Regions from separate parts of the Mesorhizobium sp. B2-3-10 genome, predicted to be linked through region 2. Evidence: riboswitches for the same ligand, from Rfam matches in the RefSeq annotation. Region 2 holds a riboswitch; the other holds the start of a gene.
What was found. Region 2 has a riboswitch for thiamine pyrophosphate ahead of FJ943_RS23855 (YkoF family thiamine/hydroxymethylpyrimidine-binding protein). Riboswitches for the same ligand answer to the same signal wherever they lie in the genome.

Region 1 (6,421 bases), on a different contig from region 2:
ATGGTTTCCTGCTTGACGGTGCTGTCGTCGAGGCCGGCCACCCAGCCGCTTCTGATATAGTCGGTCAGGGCGCGGTTCTTGTCGATCGAAACGCCGTCGAAGCGGATCGCTATGTCGCCGGGACCGGTCGCCGTCACAGCCGCCGCCGAATTGTCGATGATGAAACCGTCCGGCACCGTGAACGACACGCCCAAGCCTGGATGCAGGAAGGTTTCGCCGCGCACATAGCCTTCTTCCGGCGTGTCGCCGTAAAGCAGGCCGTCTATGCCGGCGAGGAAGGAATCGCGGTCGCGTGTACCGAAGCCGGGCGCACCGAACTGGCGGGCGTGCCGCTGTGCCAAATCGATGCGTTGCGGCGTGTTGGGGTGCGTCGCCAGGAAGTCGAGGCTGGCGTCGGTGGCGCCGCTGATCGAGCGGAAATCGGTATAGGCCGACATCGACTGCAGGAAGCGGCCGGCGGCATAGGGATCGTAGCCGGCTTCGCCGATCGACTTGATGCCGATGGCGTCAGCCTCAAGCTCCTGGTTGCGCGAGAACTGCGCCAGCCTGAGCTTGCCGCGGATGAGTGCAGCCTTGGCGGTCGGGCTGTCGCCAAGCACATCGGAAACGACCTTGGTCGCCAGACCTTCCTCGGCCTCCAACTGCTGGCGCTGCAGCCCATGATTGGCGGTGACGTGGCCCATCTCATGCGCGATGACGGCGGCGAGCTCGGACGAATCATTGGCCAGCGCCAAGAGGCCGCGCGTTATGTAGAGATAGCCGCCCGGCAGCGCGAAGGCGTTGACGTTGGGCGAATTGAGGATGGTGATGCGATAGGTCTGGGTTGGGTTCGCCGACACCACGGTCAGATTGCCGACCACCTTGGCGACCATGCGTTCGAGCTTGGGATCGGAATATTCGCCGCCATAGGTCGCCAGGATGCGCGGATGCTGCGCCTTGGCGAGCTCCGCGAGCTTGTTGTTGGCGGCGACATTGTCGACCGTGATCGGCTTGTCGGATGGCTGGAAGCCTGATTCCTGGACTTCCGGAGGCGTGAACATCTGGCAGCTTGCCAGCGCCACGGCAAAGCCGGCCAGCGCCAGAAAGCGCGCCAGCGGGTTCATTCGTAGCCTGTCAACGCCGATCGCCAGAACGGCTTCCTTTCAGGTCCCTGCGCATGACCACATGCGCAAAACAAACTGCTACAGTATCCGTCACGCGCCCCTCGGAGCATGCGACGGAAGCTGTAGGCAAATCACGGCCTGTGCCGGACCGGTATCGAGCGGACCTAGCCACACTACTCCAGTCATGGCAAGCAAGCGCCACATCGCATCGAGCCGGTTTGAGCGTAAATTATGTCCGCTTCCGGGCAATATCTCGTGATAAGGAATCCCCGGCACCGGCTCCGATATAGCGCCGGAATGCCTCCGGACCAGCCCCGGCAAAGAAATCATCCGCCGTGCCGATAGCGGCGACGGCGCCGTTCTCGAGAAACACCAGCCTCTGACCGATGCGGCGGGCATCTTGCGGCTGATGCGTGACGAACAGCACCGTCATGCCACGCTCGGCATGCAGGCCGGCAACCAGGTCGAGCATATCGTCTCGCAAGGCGGGCCCAAGCGAAGCGAAGGGCTCGTCGAGCAGCAGCACCGGGCGGTCACGCACCAGCACGCGAGCCAGGGCGACGCGCTGGCGCTCACCGCCGGAAAGTTCGCGCGGCAGCCGCTTCTCCTTGCCGGCAAGGCCGGTGCGCGCAAGCGCATCGGCGATCGCAGCGCGATCGGCTTCGGCCAGCCGCAACGATGGCGAACGGCCGAGCCCGACATTCTGCTCGACGGAAAGATGCGCGAAAAGGTTGTTTTCCTGAAAAACCATCGACACTGGCCGCGCCGCCGGTGGCGCGGTGCTGACATCGGCCCCGCCGATCAGCACGCGGCCGGATCGCGGCGGCTCGAACCCGGCCACCAGATTGAGCAGCGTCGACTTTCCGGAGCCGCTCGGTCCCATGATGGCGGTGATTTGCCCCGCCGTGAACTCGGCATCGAAGGCGAACGACGCCTCGCCATAGCTGAACGAAACCTTGTCCAGCCGCACCGAAACCCCTTTGCCGCCAGCCGCCCCGTCAGACATTGCGGGCCGTCTCCTTTCCCAGCCGGTCCGCTGCCAGCACCAGTGCCAGGCAGACAAGGCCGAGCAGCAGCGCCAAGCCGGCGGCGTCCTCGGTTCGGTAGCTGCCCATGCGCGCCAGGAGAAGGTAGGGCAAGGTCTGCACGGAATCACTGCCGAACAGGGCGATGACGCCGAGATCGCCGAGCGACAGTGCCATGGCGAAGGCAAAAGCGGTGGCGAGCGGGCGCCGCAACGTCGGCCAGTCGACCAGCCACAGTCTTGACCAGCCGGAAATTCCGAGCTGCGCGCAAAGCCGCTCGTGACGCTCGCTTGCCGCGTCATAGGCGGGACGGATGGCGCGCAGCGCAAAAGGCATCGCCATGACAGCGTTGACGGTGACGACCATGAGCGGCGCGATGGCAAAGACATCGCCGACATGGCGCAGCAACAGGAACCAGCCGGCGCCGACGACGATCGGCGGCACGACCAGGACAAACCCGGCGCCCGTATCGGTGGCATGTTCGAGCAGTGTCCTTGCCCCGAAGCGGCGGTTCGACGCCAGCGCCCTGCGCGCCATGGTCAATGCCAGCGAAAGCATCACCGAAAGCAAGGCCGAAAGGAAAGCGAGCACGGCACTGGTCAGCGTCGCCTGACGGACAGTGGCCTCGCCGGCAAGCCGGCCGAGGTCGGCGCCAAGTCCGGCCGCCACGGTCGCCGCCATCGGCCCGGCAACGAAGAGCAAGGCCAACACGATGAGCGTCGCGTTCAGCCACGCTTCGGTCCTGTTGACGGAGAGGTAGCGGCGCGGCGCGACCGGCAGGTTGACGTCGCCGACGACGTCGGCTCCGAGCCGGGTCAACCCCAGCAACACGATGAAGGTCAAGGCGATCTGCAGCAGCGTCAGAGCGACAGCCCTCGCGGGATCGAAATCGAAGCGCAATGCCTGATAGATGCCGACTTCGAGCGTCGTCGCGGCCGGCCCGCCGCCGAGCGTCAGCACGATGGTGAAGGATGTGATGCACAGCATGAAGACAAGTCCGGCGACACCGGGCAGCGCAGCACGCAGCGTCGGCCATTCGATCAGCCGGAATGCCGGCCGCGCCCCCATGCCGAGCTGGCTCGCCAGCCGCCACTGGTCGGAGGGAATGGTCTGCAGCGCCTCGAGGAGCAGACGTGTGGCCAGCGGCAGGTTGAAGAAGACATGGGCGACGAGAATGCCGGACAGGCCATAGATGCCCGGCCAACCCTGGCCGCCGACGACGCTGAGAAAGCCGGAGAAATAGCCGGCGCGGCCATAGAGCGCCAGGATGCCGAGCGCCGCGACGATCGCCGGCAGCGCCAGCGGCACGGCGAAGAGCTGCAGGATCAAGGCGCGGCCGAAAAACCGTGGATGCCGCGACAGCGCCCGCGCCACGAGCAGGGCCGGCCCGACCGAGAGCAGCGTCGACAGGGCCGCCTGCCAGAGCGTGAAGCGCACGACCCGGAACAGGTAGGGATCGAACGCAGCCCAAGCGCCGGAAAAATCGCGAGCGCCTTCGACAAGCAGCCCCGCAAACGCGCCGCCGATCAAAATGGCGATGGCGGCGAGCCCTATCACGCCAGCTGTGATGCGGGGATCAGAGCGGGTTTGCACACCGCACATCAACGATTGGGTGAAGCTTAGGGAGCGTCGCCGTAGAGCGTTCATCTCACGAGATTAGCCCACAAAACCTACTTGCTCATCACCGCCAGCCATTCATCGACCCATGCCTTGCGGTTGGCCGCCACCTCCTCCGGGCTGAACAGCAAGGTTTTGGTCGGCTTGACCAGTTTGTCGAAGGCGGGGTTGAGCGGCTTGTTGGTCTTGCCGGCCGGGAACATCCAGTTGGTCTCGGGGATGGCGTCCTGGAATTTCGGCCCGGTCATGAAGGCCATGAACTTTTCCGCCAGCGGATTCTTGGCGCCGGTCGTGGTGATGCCCGCGACCTCGATCTGCAGATATTCGCCTTCCTCGAACGAGGCCGCCTGATAGCGCTCGGTGTTCTCGGCGACCATGTGGTAGGCCGGCGAGGTGGTGTAGGACAGCACCATCGGTGCCTCGCCCTTGGTGAACAGGCCATAGGCTTCGCTCCAGCCCGGCGTCACGGTCAGGACCTTGGTCTTGAGCTTGGCCCAGGCCTCCGGCGCCTTGTCGCCATAGACCGACTTCACCCACAACAGCAGGCCGAGGCCGGGCGTCGATGTGCGCGGGTCCTGGATGACGATCTTGTCGTCGGCGCTGCCCTCGACCAAATCCTTCAGGCTTTTCGGCGGCGATTTCAGCTTCTGGGTATCGTAGACGACGGCGAAGTAGCCATAGTCGAAGGGAACAAAAGTATCGTCGCTCCAGCCACCCGGCACGTTGACGTCCGTTATTGCGCCATGTGGCGCGAACAGGCCCGAGGCCTTGGCATCGGCGGTGAGATTGGTGTCGAGACCGAGCACGATGTCGGCTTTGGTCGAAGCGCCTTCCAGCTTGACGCGGTTGAGCAGCGCCACGCCATCGGCGACCGAGACGAACTCGAGATCGCAGCCGCATTCTGCCTCGAATTCCTTCTTCACCACGGGACCTGGACCCCAGTCGGCGGTGAAGCTCTCATAGGTGTAGACGGTGAGCTTGTCCTTGGCCAAGGCCGGCCCGGACAGGGTCACTGCCGTGGCGGCGATCAGAGAATATAAAAGCGTGCGCATCGGCGCCTCCTTCGTTTGCGTTGAAAGGAATTGAGGCGTCGGAGTGTCCGAAACGTCTAATCCCTCCGCCGGTACAAACCGGATCAGGTTCAGCGGGTTGGCGACACTGCCTCTCAGCCGGCCCGCGAAATTCGCGTCCGGCACCCCGTTAGAGCGTTTCGACACATAGGCCGGGCCGATGACCCGCGCAAGTGGGACTTTGCCGCCTTCCGTTTCCCGTGCCGGGCTGGTAAGGCGACGGGATATGAGCACATTCACCATCCTGCTTGGCGGCGACCTCATCCGCACGCCTCGGCTCGACCGCCAGGTCGAAGGCTCGCGCGTCATCGCCGCCGACGCCGGCATCGGCCATGCGCGGATGCTGGGCCTCGTGCCGGAACTGTGGGTGGGTGATTTCGATTCGGTCCCGGCTGATCTGCCCGCCGACCTCGCCGCCGTGCCGCGGCAAACCTTCCCGGCGGAAAAGGACAAGACCGACGGAGAACTGGCGATCGCGGCCGCACTGGAGCGCGGGGCGACCCGCCTTGTGCTGGCGGGCGCCTTCGGCGGCAAGCGCGCCGATCACGCCTTCCTGCATCTGGCGCTTGGCCTGCGGCTGGCCGAGGCCGGAATGGATGTGCTTCTGACCAGCGGCGCCCAGGAAGGTGTTCCCTTGCCGCCCGGCAGGGCCGGCTTCGATTATGCCGACGGCACGCTGTTCTCGATTCTCGGCTTCTCCGAACTCTCCGGCCTGACCGTCACCGGCGCCAAATGGCCGCTCGACAAGGTCGAGGTGGCGTTCGGTTCGTCGCTGACCATTTCCAACGAGGTCAAGTTCGGCAAGACCGGGGGCCGCCTCGACATCGCGCTCGGCCATGGCCGCGCGCTGCTGCTCGCCCATCCCTATCCATTGCCCGAAAGCTGACATGGCCCCGCCTCTTCTCAATCTCGACGGGATAAGACTGACCTTCGGCGGCGCGCCGCTGCTCGACGGCGCCGCCTTGACCGCTTCGGCCGGCGACAAGATCGCGCTGGTCGGCCGCAACGGGTCCGGCAAGTCGACGCTGCTCAAGATCGCCGCCGGCCTGATCGAACCACAGGACGGCGAGGTGTTCCGCCAGCCTTCGGCGACGGTGCGTTATCTGCCGCAAATGCCCGACATGGACGGCTTTGCAACCGTGCGCGCCTATGTCGAGGCCGGGCTCGGGCCCGCCGACGATCCCTACCGCGCCAGCTATCTGATGGAGCATCTCGGCCTGTCGGGCGAGGAACGGCCTGGCGACCTGTCCGGCGGAGAGGCCAGGCGCGCCGCGCTTGCCCGCGTCATGGCGCCGGAGCCTGACATCCTGCTTCTTGATGAGCCGACTAACCATCTTGATTTATCTGTCATCGAATGGCTGGAAGAAGAGCTCGTCCGGACCTCCTCGGCACTCATCGTCATCTCGCATGACCGCCGCTTCCTCGAGCGCGTGTCGCGCGCCACAGTCTGGCTCGATCGCGGCCAGACGCGCAGGCTGGACAAGGGCTTTGGCCATTTCGAGGAATGGCGCGACCTGGTGCTGGAAGAGGAAGAGCGCGAGCAGCACAAGCTCGGCCGCCAAATCGTGCGCGAGGAGCACTGGCTGCGCTACGGGGTGACGGCGCG
Region 2 (6,421 bases):
ATGATGTTGGTGAGCCAGATATTGAGCGCGTCGACCAGCAGTGTCTGGCCGCTGCTGCCGGCATGTCCCGCCAGCAAAGCGCGCACCAGCAGCACCAGCGAGCCGCAGTTCATGACACTGACGACGCCGGTCATTGCCAGGGCCGTTCTGCGGATCATGACGCGAAAACGGCCGACGAGATACCAGTGCTCTTCCTCGACCGCTTTCTGGGTGGCGACCTGCGTCCAGGCGGTGGCCACGGACAGGGGCACCAGCAGGGCGGCCTCCAGCGCCGGCGCCAGCCAGCGAGGGCCGAACGAAAGATCGTTGATGACCAGAAGCTGCAGGCAGATGATGACGAGGACAGCCGCGCGTGCCAGCCAGAAGTCGAGCGCGCGGTGATGGATGACGGCATGCTGGTGACGCATCGAATGTCCGGGATGCTGAAGTGGGATCAGGTGTGCGGGCTGTTTTGCCCGGGGAGGGCAATAGAATGCCGAGATTCCCGCTCAATCTTGGTATTGCAATGGCACCCAAGTATACTTTTTTGTAAGCTTTGACCTTGGGGCTATTCGGCAAACCGGGCGATGTGATTTAAGCGCGGCATGGCGGGAATTGACGACTCCATGGATCGTTGGGTGCCGGCAGCACTGCCTGCCGTGGGCCTGGACTCGTCATTGGTCTGGTCCGCGCTGCTTCGGCACCCTTGGGGTTTGCTGGCACTTTTGTGCCTGGTGCAGATCCTGTGCTGGACCCTGGTGCCAACACTCATCGATCCCGCACCGCCCGGCGACGTCGTGGAAGGCTTCATGTGGGGCCGCGAATGGGTGCTTTTGACCTACAAGCATCCGCAACTCCCCGGCTGGCTGCTCGAGACCAGTCATCTCCTGACCGGATCGTTCCGCTGGCCGCAATATCTGCTGGCCCAGCTGACGATCTCGGCCACTTTCGTCCTGGTCTGCCTGCTGGCTCGCGACACGCTCGGCCGCGACAAAGCGCTGGCCGCCGTGCTTTTGATGCCGTCGGTCTATTTCTTCGGCTGGCCGACGCCGCAATTCAATCACGACTATGCGCAGATGCCGTTCTGGGCGGCGATCTGCTGGTTGCTGTGGCGCGCCAGCCGCGGCGGCGGGCCGGGCTGGTGGCTGGCGCTCGGATTGGTGTCGGGCGTCGGGCTCTACGCCAAGTTCTCCACCGGCTTGCTGCTTGCCTTCGGCGGCCTCTGGCTGCTGTGCGACCCACGTGCGCGCAGCCGGCTGGCGACACCCTGGCCATGGCTTGGCCTGGCTGTGTTTCTCGCCGTCGCCGCGCCGCTTGCCATCGCACTCTACCGCATCGATTTCCTGCCGTTGACCTATTTCGCCGGCCGCGATGCATGGGTGAGCGAGCATCGGGCGCGGCTCTATTATATCGGCGTCCAGATGGCCGGCCTTTCCGGCTTTCTCCTGGTGTTGGCGCTATCAGGGCTATTGCGGCGCTCACCAGCCCCGCAAGTGCCGGTCGAGCGCGACACGCTCGTCTATCTCTGCTGGATGGGGCTTGGGCCGGCGGCGCTGATCATGGTGGTCTCGTTGTTCACCGGCACCGGGGAAGCCTGGGGCGCGCCGATGTACAATCTTGTCGGCGTCGTCGCGCTCGCCTTTCTCGGTCACCGGCTCGGTGCCGTCGAGATGAGAAGGTTGGCGATCTGCGCCTTCATCTGCATCGTCGCCATGTCGGGCGCCTATGGGGCGATCCGATGGACGGACTGCAATGTGCGTGGACGCATGGACGCCGTCTGCTGGCCGGCGCGGCCGATCTCGGACGAGGCCGAGGCAATCTGGCACGCGGCGGCGCCGGGCCGGCTCGACATCGTCGGTGGCGACACCAATCTTGCCATGCTGGCTGGCCTCAACGCCTATGACAAGCCGTCTATCTTCACCGATCTCGATATGCGGTTTGCACCCTGGATCACGAGGCAGCGGTTGCGCGACCACGGCATGCTGATGGTCTGGTCGGGTCGTCACGTGCCGTCAAGATTTCTGGCGTGGGTGGACAATATCCCGGTCAAGACCGTTCTTTTCAACTGGTCGCGCGAGGCACCGCCGGTGGCGATCAGCTTTGCCGTCATTCCGCCCGGCACGCGATATGTGCCGGCTGCCGCCAGCAGCCGGACCCGGCATCCGCGCAGCTAGGGTGAGCGGCGTCGTGCGATCCCCCTATAATACAACCGGACGGCCGCTCGTCTGACTGGACGAAGCTGGCATCAATGCCCATTTATGCACTATCCAAGTTTGTGCCGCGCAATTCCCGACGGAGAGCCGCTACACTTCCCCGGAATTGCCTTTTGAGGAGACGTGACATGGCGACTTCGAGCGAACGTGCAGTGCTTGCCGGCGGCTGCTTCTGGGGCATGCAGGATTTGATCCGGCGCTTCCCGGGTGTCCTTGCCACGCGTGTCGGCTACAGTGGCGGCGACGTGCCGAACGCCACCTATCGCAATCATGGCACCCATGCCGAAGCCATCGAGATCACCTTCGACCCGGCGAAAATCAGCTTTCGCCAGCTTCTGGAATTCTTCTTCCAGATACATGATCCGACGACGCGCAATCGCCAGGGAAACGATGTCGGCATGAGCTATCGCTCCGCAATCTACTACACCGATGAGGAGCAGAAGCGTGTGGCGGAGGACACCATCGCCGATGTCGACGCCTCCGGCCTGTGGCCCGGCAAGGTCGTCACCGAACTTGCGCCGGCCGGAGCGTTCTGGGAGGCCGAACCCGAGCACCAGGACTATCTCGAGAAATATCCCAACGGCTACACCTGCCATTTCGTCAGACCAGGCTGGAAGCTGCCGGTTCGTGAAAAGGCGGTTTCATAAGGTTCACCAGCCGTTTTGGCAGCAGGTGGGGTATAAACGCCCGTCGATTGCCAAGGATCATACGCATAGGGGCTGTTGGCCGCCGTGGCGGTTGACAGTTCGTTGCGTTGCTGGCCAACTGTGTGGGTTGATCGATCATCGGGGATGAGCATGAAGAAGATCTACGAAAAGCCGGTGTTGGTGAAGCGGGAAAGACTCTCAAGTGTTGCGGCGGGACCGCTTTCTTCCAAGGCAGCCTGACCGGCCAGGCCGGCTTTCGGGCCTGGCCGGCCGAGTTGTAACGGTGATCGAATTGCTGGTGCGGGCAGGCTACGTCTTGCCCCGCTGGGCTTGAGAAGATGATTTCTTCCGAACCCGCGGCCTGCGCCGGGCAACTCAATGCAATTTTCATCCTGGATGTTTCTGCTTATACCGGGCCGCTGCTTTCCGGATGGATCGAGGCGGGAAACCGTGTTGGTGCGATCATCGTGCCTGGTTTTCAACGCCCATCCAGAGGCTTCAGCATTGGCAATTTTCGGCGCAGGCTGAGGCGCCGGCTTTTGCTCAGGCGCCATCTCGGCAACACGCCGGTAAAGCTGATCGAATTCCGCCGGCCTTACGACTGGAACGAGCTTGCCCGGCAATTGCCTGACGTCGCCGCGGATGTGCTGATCTGCTTCGCTTTCCCGACCTTGATCCCGCAGCAGCTGCTCGACCTCTTTCCCAAGGGCGGGCTTAATTTTCATCCGGCGCTGCTGCCCAACTACCGGGGGCCGCATCCTCTCCATCGTCTTGTCGCGGATGGCCAGCATGCCGTCCATGGCGGCGTGACACTGCATAAGATGTCGGCCAATTTCGACGACGGCGACATCCTCGGACAAGTGCCGTTCACCGAAGCAGACTGGGCATCGCGGCGGGATATGGTGGACGGCGTGGCGAGCGCGATGCGCCGGTTGGTGCGTGAGGTGGCGCCAGGCTATTGCAAGAATTTGGTGTCGGGGATGCGGCAGCCAGCCGGTGATTTCGTCTGGGCTCGACTTGAGCGGGACCACATGGCGATTTCGTCCGACATGTCGATCGGGCACGTTGCCCGGATGTGGCACGTATTGGGCGCTAAACCCGGTATCTATCTGGATGTCGCCGGCCGCAAGGTCAGGCTGGCCTTCCAGGTCAGGCGACTGGGTCCGCCAACCGGAAAGGGTCCCCTAAGGCGATGGGGGATGGTGGAGTTCGATCTTGCCAATGGCCGGGTTCGGCACCTCACCTACGGGCGCCTGCTCAAACGGCTGATGAAAATATACGCCTCGTTCCCACGCCCCCGGGCCGGCAAACCGTACGCTGAATTAAGGGTCTTTGGCCGGGTGGGCAGTGAAGCGGCACCACAGCCGCCAGCGAGTAGTCGCGGACACTGAATCCCAATAGTGGGAACCGCGGAAACTGCGTCCGCGGTTCCCATATCGCGATGGCAAACTACTTTCCGCAGTTGTTGTCATTCACGGTGGGCGCGGTGGCGTTGCCGTTGGCGTCCGTCTGTGCACCCTGCGGGTTGGTCGGGCAATTCTTGTCCGCATTGGAATTCATGTCGCCCGGCGTGGTGGTCGTGCTGTTGGTCGCGCCCGGATCGATCGTACTGGGCGCCGGGGTGCTTGGGTCCACAGTGACGGACTTGCCGCTGCCGCCGGACCCATCCGCGCCCGCCGCGCTATTGCTTTGCGCCATGGCGGATGTTGCAACGGCAATGGTGAAGGCCGAAGCCGCGAGGATTTTCATGAACATGATTTGTCTCCATTTTCTGTGAACTCGTCGCCGGGAACGGTGCACGGTTTCGCGGAAATCATGAACCGCTCAATCTCTTGTTTTGACACAATCCCGAACGGAAAATTGGTCCTGGAATCGCGTCCAGCGACTGGTGGGACAACCCCTCGGAATGGCGAAGGTTCCAGACAAATTTCCGCGCCGGCGATGTCCAATTGCCCTGGAGCTCGGGCAATGCTTTAGCGCGGCTTGCCAAAAAAACAGCTTTCCCAACCGTCCGAATGATGCTTTAACGCGCCTATCCACAGGGGTGCTCCGTACGGTCGGGGCTGAGACGGGGGCGGCAAGCCCACAGACCCTAGAAGCTGATCTGGGTAATACCAGCGGAGCGAGGCGGGCGATGTTTTCAGGCGCACAGGTTTCTCTATATCCAATGGCCGACGATTTCGTCGGCATCATTCTGGGCGCGCTCGGCGCGCTCGATCCGTACCGTGACAAGCTCAGGATCGAGACCGACGACATTTCGACCTTGCTGGTCGGGGCGCCCGAGGTGTTATTCCCTGCGCTGCGCGACCTTTTTGTGGCCGCGTCTGGCAGCGGCAGGCATTGCGTGCTGTCAGCCACCATTTCGCGTGGCTGCCCAGGCGAGCCGGATGACCCGATCTGCCGCTCCGACACGTTCGGCGGACCTGCCGGGCCACTCGGCCCGCGCAAGCAAGCCGCCATCACCGCAGTGCGCGGCGCGCCGGCCACTGGCCAGCCGGCGGCGGCGCAGTTCTCGCTCTATGTGATGGGCACTGACGACCACATGGACGAAATCTATGGCTGCATAGATTTCCTGAAGCAGTCCGGCGTCTACGATCGCTCCAAGAATTTCTGCACCAAGCTGCGCGGCGATGCCGGCGCGATCTTCTCCGCCCTCGATGAAGCCTTCTGCCGCTTCGGGCCCGGCGCCGGCCATGTAACCCTCGATGTCACGGTCTCGGCCAACAGTCCCACCGCCGTCTGAACCGCTCGTGGTCTCATCGTCATTCAACCCGCGTAACGTCGCGGGCTTCTCCGCAAAAACAGCGCCGGCCGTGATATCGATCGGTTTGGTGCTCGTGGCCTGGGAACTGTACGCAAACATTTCCGGCATCAAGCCGACGGTTCTGCCGGCGCCCTCGCGCGTCTTCGAACAGGCGATGCTCAATCGGGAAGCCTTGGTCGACAACGCCATTCCCACGGTCCGCGCCACGCTGATCGGTTTTGCCTGTTCGCTCAGTGCCGCCTTCGCCCTGTCGATGCTGGTCGACTTCTTCCAGCCTTTGCGGCGAGCGCTGTTTCCCATCTTCATAGTCAGCCAGACTTTGCCGCTGGTCGCCATCGCGCCATTGGTGGTGCTGTGGTTCGGCTTCGGGCTGGCGCCCAAGATCGTGCTGGTGGCGCTGGTCACCTTCTTCCCGATGCTGGTCGCGCTGGTACAGGGCTACGAGGCTACCGAGGTGGAGATCGGTCAGATGCTGCGTGCCATGGGAGCAGGGCGTTGGCGTGTCTTCATGCTGGCACGATTGCCTTCGGCGCTGCCTTATTTCTTCGCTGGCCTCAGGATATCCATCACCTATGCCGTCGTCGGCGCCATTTTCGCCGAATATGCAGGCGCGGCCAAAGGGCTGGGCATCTACATGCTCAACGCCAAGAACAATTTCCGTCCCGACCTGGTGCTCGCCGCCGTCTGCGTCAGCGCAGCGCTCACCCTTGTCCTGTTCGGGCTGACGATGCTGCTGCAGCGTCTTGCCATGCCCTGGGAACGAGCCGCTGGCAGGCAAGGCGCTGGAAAAGGTCCAGAAGCATGAGCCGGCTCGAATT

Region 1: it holds a riboswitch for thiamine pyrophosphate, as region 2 does, so the genes downstream of both, thiB (thiamine ABC transporter substrate binding subunit) here and FJ943_RS23855 (YkoF family thiamine/hydroxymethylpyrimidine-binding protein) in region 2, are expected to answer to the same signal.

The regions. Positions count from the first base shown of each region.
Region 1 covers NZ_VFVT01000001.1:905,047-911,467, reverse strand. Annotated here, with positions in the region: gene FJ943_RS04610 (M48 family metalloprotease) at 1-1,103, opposite strand, end outside; gene thiQ (thiamine ABC transporter ATP-binding protein) at 1,333-2,109, opposite strand; gene thiP (thiamine/thiamine pyrophosphate ABC transporter permease) at 2,102-3,730, opposite strand; gene thiB (thiamine ABC transporter substrate binding subunit) at 3,799-4,797, opposite strand; TPP riboswitch at 4,841-4,955, opposite strand; gene FJ943_RS04590 (thiamine diphosphokinase) at 5,042-5,701, shown strand; gene FJ943_RS04585 (ABC-F family ATP-binding cassette domain-containing protein) at 5,703-6,421, shown strand, end outside.
Region 2 covers NZ_VFVT01000008.1:281,820-288,240, forward strand. Annotated here, with positions in the region: gene FJ943_RS23830 (hypothetical protein) at 1-407, opposite strand, end outside; gene FJ943_RS23835 (glycosyltransferase family 39 protein) at 606-2,153, shown strand; gene msrA (peptide-methionine (S)-S-oxide reductase MsrA) at 2,321-2,839, shown strand; gene FJ943_RS29835 (putative RiPP precursor) at 2,990-3,079, shown strand; gene FJ943_RS23845 (formyltransferase family protein) at 3,178-4,230, shown strand; gene FJ943_RS23850 (hypothetical protein) at 4,289-4,594, opposite strand; TPP riboswitch at 4,870-4,983, shown strand; gene FJ943_RS23855 (YkoF family thiamine/hydroxymethylpyrimidine-binding protein) at 4,974-5,582, shown strand; gene FJ943_RS23860 (ABC transporter permease) at 5,545-6,408, shown strand; gene FJ943_RS23865 (ABC transporter ATP-binding protein) at 6,405-6,421, shown strand, end outside.